Linked DNA regions of Paracoccus pantotrophus. The main gene of each other region encodes a partner of the protein of the gene in region 2 in a complex. Links are inferred from orthologs where the notes say so. Each region holds a gene or a part of one and is shown on either strand. Other genes may lie near its edges. The genes, in order: clpS and clpA.

Region 1 (3,015 bases), 440 kb from region 2 along the record:
GTGACATTGACGATGGCGCCGTGCTGCAAGGCGTTCTCGCTCGCCTCGCCCGCCTCATCGGCCTGGGCCATCATGCGCCTGGCGACCATCTGCGACAGGCGCAGGCCGGAACTCATGTTCTGGCGCAGCATGTCGCCCAGCAGCTCGTCGTTCACCGTCAGCGGGTCGCAGCCCTGCACCATGCGATGCGCATTGACCAGGATATCCACCCGCTCGAAGGCGTCGATGGTGGCCGAGATCAGGTTCGCGAGCGTCAGCTTCTGCCCCAAGTCGCCGGCAAAGGCGCGCACCGGCCCTTCGCTTGCCGCCTGTTCGCCCAGTTCGGTCATCAGCGCCGCCTCGTCGCTGTCGGCGAACATGACATTGGCGCCTGCCTCCTCGAAATGCCGGGCGATGGCCAGGCCGATGCCGCGGGCGGCGCCGGTCACGATGGCGGTCTTGCCCTGGATGGAGAGGCTCATCTTTTCCGGCCTTTCGGTTGCGGGCCTTTTGGTTGAAGGCGCCCGGCAGTGCCGCGCCGCGCTCCCGAGGCGGTCAGGATCTTGAAGCGCGCATCGCCGCCCAGCTCGGCGACTTCGGCAAAGCATTCCCGCAGCGCCTGCTCATAGGGCAGGTGGCGGTTGGCCACCATCCACAGCCGCCCCGCCCCGGTCAGCAGCCCCGCCGCCGCGCGGATGAAGCCGGCGCCCAGCCTCGGGTCGGCCGCACGCCCCTCGTGGAAGGGCGGGTTCATGATCACGCCGTTCACCGGCTCGGGCAGGCGGAAATCCAGCGCATCCGCCCAATGGAACCGCGCCCGCGGATCGGTGACATTGCGCCGCGCGCAATCCAGCGCCGCGGCATCGGCCTCGACCAGGTGCAGCAGCTCGACGCCGGGATGGGCCAGGATCTGTGCCGAAAGCCAGCCCCAGCCCGCGCCCAGATCGACGATGCGGGTCGGCAGCTTTTCGGGCAGCGCCGCCGCCAGCGCCTGCGACGCCGGGTCCGGCCCGTCGGCCGAGAACACGCCCGGCCGCGTCACCATGCCGGGCGCGGCCAGGTGATCCTGCGCCGCCCAGCCCTCGGGCAGCCAGCCCGGCTGGGGCAGCGTGACGCGGAAGATCTTGCCATGGGCACGCGACTGGACCTCGTCCACCGGGGCCAGGGCGCGCATCTCCTTCATCACCGCGTCGATGCCGTCGGTCTTTTGCCCGTCGATCCACAGCGAGGCGCCCGGCGCCAGCCGCGCCGCGGCCTCGGCGATGCGCGCCCGCGCCTCGGCCCGCGCCCGCGGCAGGAAGACCACGGCGCCGTCGAAATCGCCCGAGGCCTCGGTCGCCATGTCGTAGCCGCGCGCCTTCAGCGCCCGGTGATCGGGGTAAAAGCCCTGCACGATCTGCACGCGGGCGGGGTCGAAGGGGTCAAGATCGGTCGCGGCGCCCGCGCCGATCAGCAGCATGCGCCCTTCGGGCGGCGTGCCGCCAAAGACAAGTTCCAGCCGTGATCCAGCCAATTTCTACTCTTTTTCCATGGTGCATTGCAGCGGATGCTGCTGGCGGCGGGCCAGTTCCATGACCTGCGCCACCTTGGTTTCGGCGATCTCGTGCGAGAAGACGCCGACGACGGCCACCCCCTTGCGATGAACCGTCAGCATGATCTCGATCGCCTGGGCGTGGTTCATGTTGAACAGCCGCTCAAGCACATGCACGACGAATTCCATCGGCGTGAAATCGTCGTTCAGCAGCAATACCTTGTACATCGGAGGCCGCTGCGTGCGGGGCCTGGTCTTGACCCCCAGTTCGACCTCTTCGCGGTCCCCAGGTCGGTTGGTCATCTGCGGTTTGGTCACGACGCTCGTATCAGGATATGGACGGTTCTGGGACCGAATATAGAGCCTTTCCCCGCGCTTGATAAGCCCCGCCCCCGCGGCAGAGGCGAAAGCGCCGGCAACCTGCGGCAGATTGCGCGGCAAGGGCACAAACTTGCGGTTTCCGAACACGGGAATGCGTGTTATTGTCATTTCATTAATGAAGGGCCCGCATAATGAACGGACCCTCAGAGGCAGAAGAGACCGGGACAGTGAGCAGAATCACCAGAAAAGTCCGTTTGGGACTGATGATCCTATTCGCCTGGGCATTGCCCATGGCGGTGGCCGCCGCCCCCTTCGCGGCCTTCGTCATGGATGCGCGCACCGGGCAGGAAATCTATGCGCAGAACGCGGATACGCGGCTTCATCCGGCCTCGCTGACCAAGATGATGACGCTTTACATGGCCTTCAGCGCCGTCGAGCGCGGACAGGTCCGGCTGGACAGCAAGTTCCTGGTGTCCAGCCATGCGGCCGCGCAGCCGCCCTCGCGGCTGGGGCTGAAGCCGGGCCAGCGGATCGAGCTGCGCTACCTGATCCGCGCGGCGGCGGTGAAATCCGCCAATGACGCGGCCACGGTGATCGGCGAGGGGCTGGCGGGGTCCGAGGCGAAATTCGCCGCGCAGATGACCCAGATGGCGCGCGCCCTGGGCATGCGCAACACGCATTTCCGCAACGCCAACGGCCTAACGGCCGAGGGGCATTATTCCACGGCGCGCGACATGACGGTCCTCGGGCGCCGGCTGTTCTACGATTTCCCGCAATATTACTCGATCTTCTCGCGCCGCTCGGCCGATGCGGGGATCGCCACCGTCGCCAGCACCAACAAGCGTTTCCTCGACAGCTACGAGGGCGCGGACGGCATCAAGACCGGCTATACGCGGGCGGCGGGGTTCAACCTGACCGCCTCGGCCAAGCGGGGCTCCAAGCGGATCGTCGCAACCGTGCTGGGCGGCACCTCGACCGCGCATCGCAACCAGGTCATGGCCCAACTGCTCGATGCCGGCTTCGGAAAGGCCCCCACCCGTGTGCGAGAGGTGAAGCCCGCCCCGCCGCAGCTGGTGGCCGAGAAGAAGGTGCGCCGCACCGTGCAGGTCGCGCGCACCGAGCCGCAACAGGCGGCGAACGTGCGGCTGTCCAGCTCGGACCGCCCGGTGGCCCGCGCCTCGACC
Region 2 (3,302 bases):
CCACGGCGACAAGTTCCCGAACCCGGCCGGGCTGGTCGAGTTCATCCACGACCAGCGCGGCCAGGCCAAGGTCAGCGACAACCGCATTATCGTCCTGCGCGACTGGCCGACCGATGCCGACCGCATCAAGGGCAGTTTCGCCATCGCCAAGGAACTGGCGGCGAAGATCAGGGAAGGCAGGGCCAAGGGATAGCGCGGCTCTGGCCGCAGTGCCGAAGCCGGGGGCTTTGCCCCCGGGCCCCCAGGATATTTGGACAAGAAAGAAGCAGGGCGTGCCGAGGCCAGGCCCGCTGGGCGAACCCATGTGCGGCGTCCGGAGACAAGGGATGCGGCGAGCGTGCGGGGGATTTTGCGGAACCGCCCCTGCCTGCGGGACATCGGGCCTGGGCTGACCTGGAGGTGGCGGCTTCGTTTCCGAACCGGCTGAACGCCCCGGCAAGGGTATTCTTGGCCAGTGAAAGGGGGGCTCTCGGCGCGGTCGGCTGGCAGGCGTGCGGAAGGCAGCCAGGCCGATAACCGAAGCCCTGCCGGCGGCCGTTGGCTGGCAAGGGCATGCAAGCCCGCCCCGCTAGGCCGGCCGAAAGAAAAAGGGCGGCGTCGTGGTGGCGCCGCCCTTCGGGTCCGGATCAGTCGGCCGTCAAGAGCGGCGGCTTGGAGTTGCTGATCCTGGGCGTCTCGGGGCCGGTGATGTCGAAGACGGGCTTGTCGTCCTCGATCCGCACCCGGACCACGCCGCCCTTGGTCAGCCGGCCGAACAGCAGCTCCTCGGCCAGCGGCTTCTTGATCGTTTCCTGGATCACCCGGCCCAGGGGGCGTGCGCCCATCTTCTCGTCATAGCCGCGTTCGGCCAGCCAGTCGGCGGCCTCGGGGCTCAGTTCGATATGGACGCCGCGGTCGATCAGCTGGGCCTCGAGCTGGAGGACGAATTTCTCGACCACCTGCACGATGATCTCGCGCGAGAGCGGCGCGAAGCTGATCACCGCATCCAGCCGGTTGCGGAATTCCGGCGTGAAGGTGCGCTCGATGGCGGCGGTATCCTCACCCTCGCGCCGCTCGCGGCCGAAGCCGAAGGCGGCCTTGGCCTGGTCCGCCGCGCCCGCGTTCGAGGTCATGATCAGGATCACGTTGCGGAAATCCACCTGGCGGCCGTTATGGTCGGTGAGCTTGCCGTGGTCCATGACCTGAAGCAGGATGTTATAGACATCCGGATGCGCCTTTTCGATCTCGTCGAGCAGCAGCACGCAATGCGGATGCTGGTCCACCCCATCGGTCAGAAGCCCGCCCTGGTCGAAGCCGACATAGCCCGGAGGCGCGCCGATCAGCCGGCTGACTGCGTGCTTTTCCATGTATTCCGACATGTCGAAGCGCAGCAGTTCCACCCCCAGCGTCGAGGCGAGCTGCTTGGCCACCTCGGTCTTGCCGACGCCGGTGGGGCCGGCGAAGAGATAGTTGCCGATCGGCTTTTCGGGCTCGCGCAGGCCGGCCCGCGCCAGCTTGATCGCCGAGGACAGCGCCTCGATCGCCGCGTCCTGGCCGAAGACCAGCCGCTTCAGCGTCGCGTCCAGATCCTTGAGCACCGCGGCATCGTCCTTGGAGACGCTTTTCGGCGGGATGCGGGCGATCTTGGCCACCACCGCCTCGATCTCCTTCGGGCCGATGGTCTTGCGGCGCTTGCTTTCCGCGACCAGGTGTTGCGCCGCGCCGGCCTCGTCGATCACGTCGATGGCCTTGTCGGGCAGCTTGCGGTCGTGGATGTAGCGCGCCGACAGTTCGACCGCCATCTTGATCGCGTCATTGGTATAGCGCAGGTCGTGATGCTTTTCGAAGCTGGGCTTCAGCCCCATCAGGATCTTGATCGTGTCGGGCACGGTCGGCTCGTTCACGTCGATCTTCTGGAAGCGGCGCGAGAGCGCGCGGTCCTTTTCGAAATGCTGGCGGAACTCCTTGTAGGTGGTCGAGCCCATGCAGCGCAGCTTGCCGCCGGCCAAGGCCGGCTTGAGCAGGTTGGAGGCGTCCATGGCGCCGCCCGAGGTGGCGCCCGCGCCGATCACCGTATGGATCTCGTCGATGAAGAGGATGGCGTCGGGATGGTCCTCCAGTTCCTTGACCACCGCCTTCAGCCGTTCCTCGAAATCGCCGCGATAGCGGGTGCCGGCCAGAAGCGCGCCCATGTCGAGCGAGAAGATGGTCGAGCCGGCCAGCACGTCCGGCGTCTCGCCGCGGGTGATCTTGAGCGCCAGCCCCTCGGCGATGGCGGTCTTGCCGACGCCGGGATCGCCGACCAGCAGCGGGTTGTTCTTGCGACGCCGGCACAGCACCTGGATGCAGCGTTCCACCTCGTCGGCGCGGCCGATCAGCGGATCGACATCGCCCTTGGCGGCCTTCTTGTTCAGGTCGACGCAATATTTCGCCAGCGCGGATTCGTCCTTGGGCTGGGCGGTTTCGACCTGGGCCTGCTCGGCCTGCTGCTCGGCGCCCTGGACCGGGCGGTTTTCCGAGAAGGAAGGGTTCTTGGCGACGCCATGGGCGATGAAATTCACCGCGTCATAGCGCGTCATGTCCAGTTCCTGCAGGAAGAAGGCGGCGTTGGATTCGCGCTCGGCGAAGATGGCGACCAGGACGTTCGCCCCCGTCACCTCGGTCCGGCCCGAGCTTTGCACATGGATCGCGGCGCGCTGGATCACGCGCTGGAAGGCGGCGGTGGGGACGGCCTCAGAACCCTCGACATCGGTGATGAGGGTCGAAAGGTCGTCCTCGATGAACTCGACCAGCATGCGGCGCAACTCGTCCAGATCGACATTGCACGCGCGCATCACCTTCACGGCATCAGGTTCTTCCGTCAGCGCGAGCAGGAGGTGTTCAAGCGTGGCAAGCTCATGGCGATGTTCGTTGGCCAGCGCGAGCGCGGCATGGATGGCCTGTTCCAGCGAGGTCGAAAAGGACGGCACTTCAAGCTCCTGTCAGTCGGCTGGCGGTATGGGCCGCCAGATTTAGCGGTCCACCTGACCAGACTGTCACGATACAGTTAAGATTTGGTGGATTCTCGCGCAGTTCAAGCGGTATTTGCGTCCGCCCCTGCCGAATTTCCCGCGGTTAAGGCAGATGTGATGTTCCTTGGCCGAATTTCAAGCATGCCGCTCCCGCAGATTGCACCGGCGCGGCCGGGATGCGCCTGGGGCGTCTTGCTCTTGCTGCGTTGCGAAAACACCTCAGAACCGATCCTTCCTGGCGCGCAGCTCGGCAAAGACCGCGGCCTCGGAAGCCCCTGCCAAGCCAAGGGAATCGGCCAGTTCGGCCACCCG

Evidence for each region.
Region 1: the proteins of clpA (region 2) and clpS are in contact, whole or in part, in a solved structure (PDB 1LZW), measured with the Escherichia coli proteins. The link is inferred for Paracoccus pantotrophus from one-to-one orthologs.

What each region holds. Positions count from the first base shown.
Region 1 is NZ_CP044426.1:875,550-878,564, reverse strand. Bases 155-2,853 are described here. They hold clpS (ATP-dependent Clp protease adapter ClpS), read right to left. Parts: upstream 1,814-2,853; coding sequence 1,496-1,813; downstream 155-1,495. Other genes in these bases: ESD82_RS14745 (D-alanyl-D-alanine carboxypeptidase family protein), read left to right, coding at 2,095-2,853; ESD82_RS14755 (class I SAM-dependent methyltransferase), read right to left, coding at 458-1,492; ESD82_RS14760 (SDR family NAD(P)-dependent oxidoreductase), read right to left, coding at 155-461. Outside these bases: more of ESD82_RS14760, read right to left, coding at 1-154; more of ESD82_RS14745, read left to right, coding at 2,854-3,015. UniProt on the Escherichia coli protein: Involved in the modulation of the specificity of the ClpAP-mediated ATP-dependent protein degradation.
Region 2 is NZ_CP044426.1:1,312,627-1,315,928, reverse strand. Bases 288-3,273 are described here. They hold clpA (ATP-dependent Clp protease ATP-binding subunit ClpA), read right to left. Parts: upstream 2,949-3,273; coding sequence 627-2,948; downstream 288-626. Other genes in these bases: gloB (hydroxyacylglutathione hydrolase), read right to left, coding at 3,210-3,273. In the rest of the region: mfd (transcription-repair coupling factor), read left to right, coding at 1-193; more of gloB, read right to left, coding at 3,274-3,302. UniProt on the Escherichia coli protein: ATP-dependent specificity component of the ClpAP protease. It directs the protease to specific substrates. It has unfoldase activity. The primary function of the ClpA-ClpP complex appears to be the degradation of unfolded or abnormal proteins.